Regions from separate parts of the Azovibrio sp. genome, predicted to be linked through region 2. Evidence: riboswitches for the same ligand, from Rfam matches in the RefSeq annotation. Region 2 holds a riboswitch; the other holds the start of a gene.
What was found. A riboswitch is a leader RNA that binds a small molecule or an ion and turns the genes downstream of it on or off. The one in region 2 is predicted to bind cobalamin.
Positions count from the first base shown of each region.

Region 1 (6,909 bases), on a different contig from region 2:
GCTGGGCCGCCAGGCCGCCCGGATCGGCACGGTGCTGGCCGATGCCCACCCTTTCGTGCAGATGACCACCGCCCTGGGCGGGCGGCGCATGGTGGACTGGCTTAGCGGGGAACAGCTGCCGCGGATCTGCTGACGGCAGAACAGGGCATGACCAGCACGCTGGCGACCGCGTTCAGTTGATCGAGCACGACCTGGCGGGCATCCTGCGCATCCTGGGCATTGCGGATGCGGTACAGCTCCCGCCGGCCATTCTGGAAGCGGATGGCGGCCATGAACTCCGGCCTGACTTCGGGCTGCGATTCAAGTCCTACCCCCCCTTTACCCCCTTTACGTCCAGCGTGAGAGCTGCGGGCGGTCGCTTGATGTGGCATGACGGAACTCCTTGATAACTCCTGACGCCGGCATGGTAACGAAAGCGAAGCCCATGAAAAATAAGCCTTAAGTCGTGTTTTATGCAAGGCAGATCGGAATTCCGGATCACTACGCCAAAAGTCAGGAACAGCACAAGGCAACCACGCCGGAAGCGGCCCGGAAGCGGCCTTTTTGCCGGCAATGAATTTTTTCAACCTTCCTTGCAACGCTGCGCCATGTCCGATGTCCCCGGCTCCGTTCCGAGCCTGGCTGAGGTATGATGCTTTGCAAAGATCCCCCCTAAGGATCCCTCTAAAGGATTCCCCATGCTGCCGACCCTCATGCGCATTGCCACCCTCGTCCTGCTGTCCCTGCTGCTGAGTCTCACGCTGGCCAGCCGCGTCGCGGCCCATGAAATCCATCTCCAGGTCAGTCCGGCCCCGGCCAGCCTGATCCAGCTCCAGTATGCCGACGGCCAGCCCTTCGCCTTCGAGGCCTACGAACTCTATCCGGGCAACGCCGACAGCCCCGCCCAGGTCGGGCGCACCGACGCCCAGGGCCGGGTGGCATTCCTGCCCGGCGACACCCGGGAGTGGCGCCTCAAGGCCCATACCGCCGACGGCCACGGAGTGGACCAGCGCTTTCAGGTGGCGCCGGCCGACAGCACGGCAACCACCGGGCCTGCTCCGGGCCTGGACCACTTCTCCCGCCTGATTCTGGGCTTCTCCCTGATCCTGGGGGGCTTTGGCCTCTACCAGTTCTTCGCCTGCCGCAAGAAGAAAACCCGTCCATGAGCCACCGCCCCCCGCCGTCCTGCTGACTCCATGCACGTTCCCGACGGCTTCCTCTCGCCTCAGACCTGGATCCCGGCCTGGGGGCTGGCCATCGGCGCCTGGGCCTGGGCAGCGCGGGACCTGCGCCGGCACCTGGATGAAGCCACCGTGCCGCGCCTGGCCATGCTCACGGCCCTGGCCTATGGCCTGGGGCTGGTCATGGTCCCGCTACCCGGCGGTAGCTCCGGCCATGTCCTGGGAGTGGCCCTGCTCACCCTGCTGTTTGGCCTGAAGCCGGCCTTTCTCGCCTATAGCGGGGTGTTGCTGCTGCAGGCCCTGCTGTTCGGCGCCGGGGGCATCACCACACTCGGCATCAACGCCCTGGCGCTGGGGCTGGCCGGTGGCGCCGTGGCCCTGCTGCTGTTCCGCCTGCTGCGCCCCATCCACGAAGGCACCGCCGTGGCCCTGGCCGCCTGGGGCTCCGTCATGACGGGCGCCCTGCTCCTGGCCCTGGTACTGGGGGCTCAACCCCTGCTGGCCAGCCAGGCGGACGGCAGCCCGCTGTTCTTTCCCTTCGGCTGGTCCATCACCCTGCCCGCCCTGCTCATTCCCCATCTATTCATCGGCCCGGGGGAAGCCGCGCTGACGCTCCTGGTCTGGCGCCATGCCAGACAGCGGGGCTGGCGCCTCCCTTCGCCATGAAGCGCCGCTCCCCGCGCCTCCTCCTGGCTGCCTATGCGCTGGCTCTGGTGGCCCTCGGTTTCGTGCACCATCCGGGGCTGCTGGCCGGCCTGCTCGGCCTGGCGCTGCTGCTTACCGGCCGCGAGCGCTGGGCGCTGCTCAAGAAGAGCCTCGCGGCCATCCTGATCTTCAACCTCTCGGTCAGCCTGGGCTACCTGCTGCTCCAGGCCTGGCAGGGCCGCAGCAGCGGGACCTATCTGCTGATCATGAACCTGCGCGTACTGCTCATGGTGTTCCTCGGCTTTTGGCTGGTGCGCCGGGTGAATCTGCTCCAGGCCCTGGCCCCCTGGCCCACGGCCACCCTGATCCTGGCCCTGACCCTGGGCCAGATCGAAACCTGCCGGCGCCTGCTGGCCGACTTCCGCCTCGCCTTCATGAGCCGCCACCCGGAACCCGCCGGGCTCCGGGCCCGGGTCCGGCATGGCGCCAGCCAGGCCATCACCGTGCTGGACAAATCCCTGGCCGCCAGCACCGAAGCCAGCCAGGCCCTGCGCTCCCGGGGGGCCTTCGATGCCTGAACGGAGCGCTGCCGTACTTGAAGTCCGCAATCTGCACTACCTCTGGAAAACCCCGGAAGGCGCGACCCGAACCCTGTTCGACGGCCTTTCCTTCCAGCTGCCGCCGGGCGAAAAGGCGGTGCTGCTGGGAGCCAATGGCTGCGGCAAATCCACCCTGCTGAAATTGCTGAATGGCCTGCTGCCCGCCAGCCAGGGCAGCATCCGCTGGCGCACCGAGGCCATCACCCCGGAGGCCCTGCAAACCCGGGAGCTGGCCCGACGTTTCCGGCGTGACTGCGTACTGCTGTTCCAGCACCCGGAAGCCATGCTGTTCAACCCCAGCGTCAGTGATGAAATCGCCTACGGCCCCCGGCTCCTGGGCCTTGACAAGGTACCCGCCCGGGTGGCCCGCTGGGCGGCCGCCCTGGGCCTGGAAGCGCTGCTCACGCTCCCCCCTTTCCAGCTTTCTGGCGGCGAGAAGCAGAAGGTGGCCCTGGCCAGCCTGCTCGTGCTGGAACCTGGCCTGCTGCTGCTGGACGAGCCCACCGCCAGCCTCGACCCGCGGACCAGTGGCTGGCTGGTCGACACCCTGCTCGATTCACCCCAGACCGCCCTGATCACCACCCACAACCTGAGCCTGGCCGCCGAACTGGGCAGCCGTGCGCTGGTGCTGGGCGAGGGCGGCCGGCTCCTGTTCGATGGCCCCCTGCCCCAGGCCCTGGCCGACCTGGAACTACTGGAACGAGCCGGCCTCGCCCACCGCCACCGGCACCGCCACGGTGGCCCGGCCCACTGCCATCTGCATAGCCACCTGCATGGACATGACTGGGACCCAGCCGCCTGAAATCCCATGCGGCTTCGAGTTCCAGACGCGTTCCAGACGCAGGATGCAGGATGTACAAAGGGCAGAACGTACAGCAGAACGTACAAAGCGCAGGACGTACAGCAGAACGTACAAAGGGCGACCTCAGTCGCCCTTTGTGTTTCTGGCCCCCGCGAGTGCCGTCAGACCGGCATCCTGAACCGAGGGTCCAGAATGGCCGCTTTCCAGTTGAATCAGGTGCGGCTGCTAGAAGAGCCGCTCACAACATCAACCTCGAGGTCCGCAGCCGATGCCACGCAAGCATTGGTTCAAGGAATATATGGCCTTGACGAACACCGCAGGGGACACTGGTGGAAACGACCTGCCTGGAAGGCCTGGCAGAAACTCAGATATCCAGTTCCTGCTGGGCCAGCAAGGCATCCAGCCGTGTGTCCATGGCTTCGATTCTACGCTTCACGTCAGCCGTGTCAAAGGACTTTCCGGAATCGGCAGATTCGCCTTTTTGCGCACTCAGATGCTCGTGGGCAATGTTCAGGGCGGCCATGACCGCTACCCGCTCGGGCATCGTGTTGCGGGTCTTCCGGGCGATGTCCTGCATTTTCCCGTCCACCAGCTGCACCGCTGCCAGCAGGGCTTCCCGCTCGCCGGCGGGGCAGGCCACGCGGTACTCCCGCCCCAGAATCTTCACATCCAGGAAATCGGCTTCAGTGCCCATGCTCACTCTTCCTCCGGCAGTTGCCCGATCAGTGCCTCCACCCGGCTGCGCGCCTGCTCCATGCTCTGCAACAGGCTGTCCCGCTCGGCCTCCAGGGCGACCAGACGCCGTTTCAGATCGGCGTTGTCGGACTGCAGCCGGCCCACGAGGGCTGCCACTTTTTCAACCTTGCCCGCCAGGGCTTCGAGTTCCATTTCCATGGCGCGCACTATAGAGGCTGGATCTGCGCAGGGTCAAGGAGCAAGCGCATGTTCTGCAGGGGATTCAGCCGGCCTGGCCCGAGAAGGCGGCGCAAGAAGTTGGCGCCGGCAGTCGAGCCGGCAGTCGAGCCGGCAGTCGAGCCGGGAGGTGGGCCGGGAGGTGGGCCGGGAAGGTGCTGCGCTGCGGCCGGGGTCCGTGCTACACTGCGCGCCGCCGTCCTCCGGGACGGTTATTTCACATCAGGTGCCGCCGGCGGATTCCGCCAGCGGTTAAACGGGAAAGCGGTGCGTGTCCCCTGGACACCAAGCCGCTGCTGCCCCCGCAACGGTAAGTAAGTGCGGGTCCGTCATCACGCCACTGGGCAACACGCCTGGGAAGGCGACGGATCAAGACTTGCGAGCCCGGATACCGGCCTCGATGCGAACCGATGGAAGTACCGCGGGGTGGCGGTGCCGGAATCCTTTCCGTTTCTTTCCCCCATGGTCTTCCCCTGGCGATTCCAGCCCATCATTGTTCCAGCCTGCGGGGACGCAGACCGGAACGGGAGACACCATGTCCTTCAAGCAAAAGCCCCTGGCGGCGGCCCTGTGCCTGCTCGCCCTGCCCTTTTTCCACGCCCGGGCCGGCGAGGAAGCGGAAACCATCGTCGTCACCGCTACCCGGCAAGCCATGCGCGCCAATGAACTGCTCTCGGACGTCACCGTCATCGACCCGCAGGAGATTGAAGCGGCCGGCCCCGCGGCCAGCATCACCGAGCTGCTCGCCCGCCAGCCCGGCATCGAGATCAAGGCCGACGGCGCTCCCGGCGCCGTGGCCAATGTCTATCTCCGCGGCAGTAATAGCGGCCACACCCTGCTGCTGATCGATGGCATGCGCTTTGGCTCGGCCACCATGGGCGGTGCCAACTGGAGCTACCTGCCCCTGCAGCAGGTGGAGCGCATCGAGATCCTGCGGGGCGCCGCCTCCTCCCTCTATGGCTCCGATGCCATCGGCGGCGTCATCCAGATTTTCACCCGCAAGGGCAGCGGCCCGCTGCGGCCCAAGGCCGAAGCCGGCTTCGGCAGCCATGACGGCAGCGCCGTCAGTGCCGGCTTTTCCGGCAGCCAGCAGAATCTGAGCTATGCCCTGCAATTGGCAAATCAGCAGACACGCGGCTTCAACTCCATCAACAATCCGGACAATGCCTCCTACAACCGGGACCGTGATGGGCATCGCAACAGCAGCGCCAGCGGCAGCCTTGCCTACACTTTTGCTCAGGACCATGAGATCGGCCTGAACTTCCTGGCGAGCGAAGGAAGAAACGACTACGACGCCGGCGGCCCCTGGTCCACGCCAGCCAATGCCGACTACCATCAGGAACAGAACAATGCGGCCTACAGCCTCTACAGCCGCAATCGCCTCAATCCAGTCTGGAGCAGCACGCTGCGCCTGGGACGCAGCAGCGATGACTCGCGCCAGTTCATGAACCACGCCCGGACAGGCAAGATCCGCACCGAACAAACCCAGTATCAGTGGCAGAACGATGTGCGCCTGCCGCTCGGCACGGCGCTGCTGGCCCTGGAGCGGCTGCAGGAAAAGGTTTCCGGCGATCAGCCCTATGACCACAACCGGCGCAGCATCAATTCCTTCCTGGCCGGCTGGAACGGCAGCTTCGAGAAGCACCGCCTGCAATTCAATCTGCGCCGCGACGACAACTCCCAGTTCGGCGACAAGAACACCGGCTTCATCGCCTATGGCTACCAGATCGACGACCGGCTGCGGCTGCATGCCTCTTACGGCACGGCCTTCAAGGCCCCCACCTTCAACGATCTCTACTGGCCCGATGCCGGCAACCCCGATCTGAAACCGGAAACGGCCAAAAACCGGGAACTCGCCCTGCACTATGAAAGCGGCCAGCACCAGATTTCCGCCACCGCCTACCGTAACGATGTGGACAACCTGATCGCCTGGGCCCCCGTTGCGCCCGGCAGCTGGATCTGGCTGCCCGCGAACGTGAACAAGGCGCGCCTCGAAGGGCTGACCCTGGCCTACGCGGGCAAGCTGCAGGGCTTCGATGTAAAAGCCAGCGCCGATTTCCAGGACCCTCGGGACACGATACTCGACAAGGTGCTACGCTATCGCTCCCGCCAGCATGGCAGCCTGGCCATGGGCCGCCGTCATGGACGATTCGACTGGAACCTGGAGTGGCAGGCCAGCAGCAAGCGCTATCAGGACGTGAACAATACCCAGAAACTCGGCGGCTACGCCCTCGTGAACCTGCAGGCCGGCTACCGCCTCGACCCGGATTGGTCCCTGTTTGCCCGGGTCAATAACCTGTTTGACCGGAAGTATGTCCTCAATCAGGACTACGCCACCGAGGGGGCCAATTTCTTTCTCGGCCTGCGTTACGCCCCGAAGTAAGCTTTCGCCATGCCCTCTTCCCGCCGCCGCGCGCTATTCGTTCTCACCGCTCTCCTGCTCCTGGCGGGCCTGAGCCTGGGCGCGGCGCTCCTGGCGGGCTCGGTGGCCGTCAGCCCGCTGGAGTTGCTGGCCGGTTTCGCGGGCGGGGAATCTTCGCTTGCGGCCGAGGTGGTGCTGCAATTACGCCTGCCCCGGGCCCTTTCCGGCTTTGCCTGCGGCGGCCTTTTGGCCCTGGCCGGGGCCCTGATGCAGGTGTTGCTGCGTAATCCCCTCGCCGATCCCTATGTGCTGGGCATTTCCGGCGGCGCCGGGGTGGGCGCCCTGGCCGCCATCCTGCTCGGGCTTTCCGGCCTCGGCATCGACAGTTTCGCCTTTGCCGGCGCCCTGGGCGCCCTCATGCTGGTGTTT
Region 1 is NZ_JBASOH010000129.1:9,558-16,466, forward strand. Features, by position in the region: gene hypE (hydrogenase expression/formation protein HypE) at 1-133, shown strand, start outside; gene WBH99_RS12475 (hypothetical protein) at 102-371, opposite strand; gene WBH99_RS12480 (hypothetical protein) at 678-1,145, shown strand; gene WBH99_RS12485 (energy-coupling factor ABC transporter permease) at 1,176-1,826, shown strand; gene WBH99_RS12490 (hypothetical protein) at 1,823-2,383, shown strand; gene WBH99_RS12495 (energy-coupling factor ABC transporter ATP-binding protein) at 2,376-3,206, shown strand; RNA gene ssrS (6S RNA) at 3,349-3,532, opposite strand; gene WBH99_RS12505 (cell division protein ZapA) at 3,571-3,900, opposite strand; gene WBH99_RS12510 (hypothetical protein) at 3,903-4,100, opposite strand; cobalamin riboswitch at 4,326-4,533, shown strand; gene WBH99_RS12515 (TonB-dependent receptor domain-containing protein) at 4,654-6,501, shown strand; gene WBH99_RS12520 (FecCD family ABC transporter permease) at 6,511-6,909, shown strand, end outside.
Region 1: another riboswitch for cobalamin. It lies ahead of WBH99_RS12515 (TonB-dependent receptor domain-containing protein); the one in region 2 lies ahead of WBH99_RS03690 (energy-coupling factor ABC transporter permease).

Region 2 (6,909 bases):
TGTACAAATCGTCAAACAGCGACAACAGCGCGTTCATTTCCCTGAGCTGGCCCTCCAGTGCCGCCTCCCGGATGGGGGTGAGGGGCTGGGGGGGAAAGTGCCGGGCTGATTTTTCCAGGGCCTGCATCCGCAGCGCAATCTTCTCGTCCAGACTGCGGCCCGTTTGCTCCACCAGGGTGTGGATCTGGGATTCGACCATGTGCTGGTATTCAGGGCGCAGCAGAATGATTTGCGCCAGGGCCTGGAGACCGAGTAACAGCAAGGCCAGCAGGCTCACGGTCAGAACGATTTTAATCTTGAGGCTGTAAGGGAGAGTCGGGGTGCTTGCAGTCAAGATGGCATGAGGCCGGAGCCGGGCAGAAAAAGAAGCTCGATTGTAAGGGCGCAGCCTGGGGACTGGAAGGGCTGGCGCGGAGAAGGTAGGGATCAGCGAAGGGTGGTGCGATAATCCGGCCATTCAAAGTTGGCAGGAAAACACCATGCCCATCCAATGGTTCCCCGGTCACATGACCACGGCCCGCAAGAAGGCCGCCGAGACCCTGGCCCGCACCGATATCGTCATCGAAGTGCTCGACGCCCGGATTCCCGAGGCAAGCTGCAATCCCATGATCCGTCAGCTGCGCGATTTCCGGCAGCGGCCCTGCCTCAAGGTACTGAATAAATCCGATCTGGCCGACCCCCTCGTCACCGCGGCCTGGCTGGAGTTCTACAACCGCCAGCCCGGGGTCAAGGCGGTTGCCCTGTCCTGCAAGCATCCCGGCGAGCCCGGGCGCATTCCCGCCCTGTGCCGCGCTCTGGCGCCGCATCGCAACGACCCCACCAAGCCCTTGCGCATGATCATCATGGGCATTCCCAACGTCGGCAAATCGACGCTGATGAATGCCCTGCTGAAAAAACGGGTGGCCAAGGTGGGGGACGAGCCTGCCATCACCAAGTCCCAGCAGACCCTGGACCTGGGTAAGGGCATGACCCTGACCGACACGCCGGGCCTGATGTGGCCCAGGATCGAGCATGATTCGGATGGCTACATGCTCGCCGCCAGCCACGCCATCGGCACCAATGCGGTCATCGAAGAAGAAGTGGCCACCTTCCTGGCCGGGCTGCTGCTCGAACGTTACGGCGACTTATTGAGCGCCCGCTACAAATGCCCGGTGCGCGGCCTCGACGGGGCCAGCCTGATCGAAACCATCGCCGCGCGCCGGGGTTGCCGGCTCAAGGGAGGGGGGCTGGATATCGAAAAGGCCGCCTTGATCCTGCTCACCGATTACCGCAGCGGCGCCCTCGGCCGCATCAGCCTGGAAACCCCGGAAACCCGGGCGACCCTGCTGCAGGCGGCCAGCGCCGCGTTGAGCGCCCCCGCCGCGGCGCTAGAAGCCGCTCCGGAGCCGGTGTCGGAACTTGAATGACGGGTAAGGCATGAACGATGCAGGAGGTCAGGATGAGCAGCAGCAGTGAGCAGCGACGGCGGCCCATGGGGCGCAGGTACAAGGGAATTTTCCTGTTGTTGCTGTGTTTGCCGGCCTGGGCTCAGGCCCAGGCGTTCAAATGCCGCCTGCCCTCCGGCCAGGTGACGATTTCTTCGACGCCTTGCCAGGATGGCAGCAAGACCGAGGCCGTGGTGCCGGCCGAGGTGATTCCCGAAGCCCGTCGCCAGCAGGCCATGCAGGAGCAACAGCTACGCCTGCGGCAAATTGAGGCGCTGGAGGCCCAACGTCGCCAGGAAGCCCGCATGGCCGCCGAGGCCGCCCGATCGCGCCGCTATGGCGAGGCGATCCGGGCCTGTGTCGCGGATGTGGAACGCACCGGGGTTGCCGAGCGTGACCGGACCGAATTGATCGCCGCCTGCCAGGATGCCGGCGTGAATCAGGAAAAGCGCCAGGTCGATGCCGAGCTGGTGCGAGCATGCGTGATCAATGTCGAACGTCAGCCCGATTCCGGTCACGACAAAGCCCGCGCCATTGCCAGCTGCCATGGTGCGACGTTGCCGGAGCGCCCGGCGGTTGCCGTGCCGGTGCTGCCGCCGGCGCACCGTCCCGGTGCCATGGCGCCGGGACGGCAGGCGGACTGCGTCGGGGGGGACTGTGAGCATCGCGCTGCCGCGCCATCACGCGGCCTCATCAAGCCGGCGACCGAGCCCAGGTTCGCGCCGGCCCATCCGCCGGGAAATCCCAAGGCGCCTCCCCGTGAGCCGTCGCCCGAGGGGCGGGACTGAGACCTTGCGCGGCAGGGGCGGAGCGGGCTTCAGTGCGGGGCGAGCCGGAAGGTGCTCAGGAATTCCCAGGCCTGGGGCGTCGGCAAGGGCTTGCTGAACAGGTAGCCCTGAATCCACTGACAACCGATGCGGCGGAGAAAATCGAGCTGGGCCTGGGTTTCCACCCCTTCGGCGACGGCCTGGAGGCCGAGTTTGTGGACCAGCAGCATGGTCATTTCGCAGATGGCCGCATCGTTCTCGTCGGTCTCGATGTCCTTCACGAAGGAGCGGTCGATCTTGAGGATGTGGATGGGGAAGAGCTTCAGGTAGGCCAGGGAGGAATAGCCGGTGCCGAAATCATCCAGGGCCAGCTTGACGCCGATTTCGTTCAGGGTCTGCATCATCCGCACGGTGGCTTCCGGATTCTTCATGGCCATGGATTCGGTGATTTCCAGGTGCAGGCGGGCGGGGGGCAGGCCGGTGCTGGCGAGGACCTGACGCACCCGTTCGGGCAGGTTTTCGTCCTGAAACTGGTAAGGGCTCAGGTTCACCGACATGTGCAGCTGATCCAGCCCGGCCTCGTGCCAGGCTTTCAGTTGCCGGCAGGCTTCGTACAGCACCCACTGGCCCAGGGGGATGATGAGCCGGGTTTCCTCGGCCAGTTCGATGAAGTCCAGCGGCGGGACCAGGCCCCGGGTCGGATGCTGCCAGCGCACCAGGGCTTCCACCCCCACCACCTGGCCGCTGCCAGGCTCGACCTGGGGTTGGTAATGGAGCAGGAACTGGCCTGATTCCAGGGCTTGCTCCAGTTCCTGTTCGGCGCTCACCCGCTGGCTGACCTGGGCGCGCATCGGTTCGGTGTAGAACTGGTAGTTGCTGCGCCCCATGGCCTTGGCGTGGTACATGGCGATGTCGGCGTTCTTGATGAGCTCGTCCGTCGCGCTGGCGTCCTGGGGGTAGAAGCAGATGCCGATGCTGGGGGAGGTGTGCAGTTCCTGGCCGGCGATGTCATATGGCATGGCCACCTGCCTGACGATCTTGGCGGCCACTTCGGCGACCTTGACCCTGGCATCGGCGTCATCCACCCCGGTCAGCACCACCACGAATTCGTCACCGCCCAGGCGGGCGACGATGTCGCTGCCCCGCACCGTGCGTTCCAGCCGCTGGGCCACCTGGATCAGCAACTGGTCGCCGACATTGTGGCCCAGTGTGTCATTGATGGCCTTGAAGCGGTCCAGGTCGATGAGCATCACGGCCAGGGATTCGCCGAGGCGCCGGGTAAACGCCATGCTCTGCTCGATGCGTTCGTACAGGCTGAAACGGTTGGGCAAGCCAGTGAGGGTATCGTGATGCGCCAGGTAGCGGATCTTGTCCTCGGCGGCCTTGCGGTCGGTGATGTCCTCGAAGGCGCCGATGTAGTTGGTGATGCGGCCGTCGCCATCGCGCACCACGGAAATGGAGAGGCGTTTGGGGTAGATCTCGCCGGACTTGCGCCGGTACCAGAGCTCACCTTGCCAGGCGTCGGCGGCGGCCAGGGTGGCCCACATTTTCCGATACACCTCGGGGGGCGTGTTGCCGGCGGAGAGCATGTCGGGGCTTTCACCCATCGCCTCTGCCTGGCTGTAGCCGGTGAGCCGGGTGAACTCGCGGTTCACCGCCAGGATGCGGTTGTCGGCATCGGTGATGAAGATGGCTTCGCCGCTATTGGAGAACACGCGCGACATCAGCTGGAGCTCATCCTCCACGCGTTTGCGCTCGGTCATGTTGCGGCCGATGCCGAGCACACCGATGGGCTTGCCGTTCAGGTCGGACACGGGGGTCTTGATGGTTTCCAGCAGGATCGTTGCGCCGCTTTCCGCGTGCGGCAGCCACTCCTCGTTGGTACGGGAAGTCCCGGCGGCGAAGGCTTCCCGATCCTTCTGGTGGAAAAAGTCGGCCAGGTCCGGGGGCATGAAGTCGTGGTCGGTCTTGCCGATCAGTTCCGCGATGGGGGCGCCCATCATGCGCGCCATGGCCTGGTTGCAGGTCAGGAAGCGGCCTGCCAGATCTTTCATCCAGACCGGGTCCGGCAGGGTGTTGAGCAGGGTTTCCATCTGGGCCCGGCTTTCCTGCAGTTGCAGATTGGTCAGGGACAGATGCGAAAGATAGGAAGCCAGATTGACGATCAGCCCCATGGCCAGACGCACCTGTTCGCGGCTGAAGCGGGGCATGGCGTGGATGGCGGCCAGATAGGCTTTCGGGTCGTAGCCATGGTGGTGGGCCTGAGCCGTGAAGAAGGCGTCGTCCACCTTGTCGTCGTCGTAAAAGAACTGGCCGCAGTAGAGGTTGCCCAGGTGCGCTTGCCCGGCAAAGACCGGAGTGACCACGTCCCAGAGCCCGTTTTTGCACTTGTAATCGACGAACTCCCCTTTGCGCAGGTGGCGGGCCAGGAACAGGTCGCTTTCGGTGCAGTTGGCGCAGGAGCTGGGTACGGCCCGGTGAAAGCCGGTGCAAGCCTTCTGCCAGCCGGCGGCCTGGAGGATGTTGCCCTCCAGGTCCAGCAGGGCGGTGGGGATGCCGGTCAACCGGGTCAGGCCATCGAGCAGGGAACGCAGGGACTGGATGTCGATGAGAGCGGCGGCCGGGGTTCCGGATACCTGGTTGGTGCTTCGCTCCAGCGCCCGCCCCGTGCCATGGCCCAGGCCGCCGGTGTGCCAGTGGATCGGGCTGGCCGCGTATTCCTCGGCGTTATCCATGAGAGGTCCTTGGTGCAAGTCGAATCAGGGCAGGGCCCTCGTTTGTGGGGACGGCTTGTTGCGAAGTTCGAAGTATAAAGGCAGGTGACGCCCCTGTTTTGGCTTCTGCGCTGCGCTGGCGAGATATTGTCGTGCCGCCAGTTCAGGTTACAATCCCGGACTTCGGGTGCCTGCCGCCAGCAGTTTATGGCGGGTGGGTGAAACGGGAAGTCCGGTGTCCCTGAATGTTTGCCATTCAGCCATTCCGGCGCAGCCCCCGCTGCTGTAAGCCTGACGACGCTATTTCCACGCCACTGTGTTCTTGCACGGGAAGGCATAGCGAAGGATGAGGGCAAGCCAGAAGACCGGCCCGAAGTAGATGTTGCATCATTCCCCGGGGTGGGGAAGGGCCATTTTCATTCTGCGCCTTCCGTCCATACCTTTGGCATGATGCTTTCTCCTGACTCGGGTGAGGGTTTTTATGCACATCATGGAAGGTTTCCTGCCGTTTCAGCACGCTTTGGGCTGGACTGCGGCATCGGCTCCGGTATTGGTCTGGGGCATTGTCAAACTGAAACGTCGGCTGGCGGAGCAACCGGAACAGCGCATGCTGCTCGGTGTGGCGACCGCCTTCGCCTTTGTTCTTTCTGCCTTGAAGCTGCCGTCCTTGACGGGTAGCAGTTCCCATCCTACGGGCGTCGGCCTGGGGGCCCTGTTGTTCGGCCCTCTGACCATGGTGCCAGTTGCCTTTGTGGTTCTCTTGTTCCAGGCACTGTTGCTGGCCCATGGGGGGCTGACCACCCTGGGAGCCAACCTTTTTTCCATGGGGGTCGTGGGCCCCTGTGTCGCCTACGGGGTGTTTCGCCTGACCCGGGGCCTGGGCCTTTCCACTGCTGTCTTCTGTGGTGCCAGCCTGGGTAATCTGGCAACTTACGGGATGACCTCCTTGCAGCTGGCCCTGGCTTTTCCCGACCCAGTAGGGGGCGTTGGTGCCGCCCTGGCCAAGTTTGCCGGGATTTTTGCCCTCACCCAGATTCCTTTGGCGATCGTCGAGGGACTGCTGACGGTGATGATCGTCAATGCCCTGCGCCGTTTCAATGCGGATGAGTTGCGCCGCCTGCCCCTGCTGCATACCCCGGAGGCAAAGGCATGAGGCGCCAGAACCTGCTGCTGTCCCTGCTGGCCTTGCTGATCCTGATTTTGCCCCTGGTTTTGCCTGCATCCCTGATGCTGGCCCCGGTGTTGGGAGCAGAGGGCCAGGAGCCGGAGACTTTTGCCGGGGCTGACGGCAAGGCCCAGGCGGCCATTGTCGCCATGGTGCCTGCTTATGAACCCTGGTTCGATCCCCTGTTCAAACCACCAGGGGGCGAGGTGGAGTCCTTGTTGTTTGCCTTGCAGGCGGCGTTTGGGGCCGGGTTTCTCGGCTTCTGGCTGGGCGGTGCTGTGATGCGCGAACGCCTGCTGTGGCAGCGCCCAGCCTCCGAGCGTGAACGGGAGTGAGCCTGGCGTGCTGATCGACACTGCCGCCTATGGCAACCGCTGGCGCTGGATTGCCCCCGAAGCCAAGGCTGGTTTTACCCTGGCCGGCCTGTTGGCAGCCTTTCTGGCGGGTTCTCCCGTGATTGCCCTGATGCTGGCCCTGTTGTTCGCCTTGCTGGCGGTACTGGGGGCCGGGGTGCCCGGGAGGCTGTGGCTGCGGGTGGCTTTGCTGCCTCTGGGTTTTCTGGCGCTGAGCAGCTTGTCCCTGCTGTTTTCCGTGACGCCGGAGGCAGGCTGGCACTGGGCCCCGGATGCCGGCGCACGGATCAGTGAACTGGCAGGGCGCTCCCTGGCGGCCCTGTCCGCCCTGTTGTTCCTGGTGCTGAGCACTCCCTTGCCGGACCTGGTGGGCTTGCTGCGCCGACTGCGGTGTCCCGATGCCTTGCTTGATTTGATGGTGGTGGCCTATCGCATGCTGTTCGTGCTGACTGCCGCTGTCCGTGCGACCTGCAAGGCCCAGGAGGC
Region 2 is NZ_JBASOH010000036.1:43,426-50,334, reverse strand. Features, by position in the region: gene WBH99_RS03710 (bifunctional diguanylate cyclase/phosphodiesterase) at 1-334, opposite strand, end outside; gene ylqF (ribosome biogenesis GTPase YlqF) at 480-1,406, shown strand; gene WBH99_RS03700 (DUF4124 domain-containing protein) at 1,439-2,212, shown strand; gene WBH99_RS03695 (EAL domain-containing protein) at 2,242-4,926, opposite strand; cobalamin riboswitch at 5,074-5,293, shown strand; gene WBH99_RS03690 (energy-coupling factor ABC transporter permease) at 5,387-6,058, shown strand; gene WBH99_RS03685 (energy-coupling factor ABC transporter substrate-binding protein) at 6,055-6,405, shown strand; gene cbiQ (cobalt ECF transporter T component CbiQ) at 6,413-6,909, shown strand, end outside.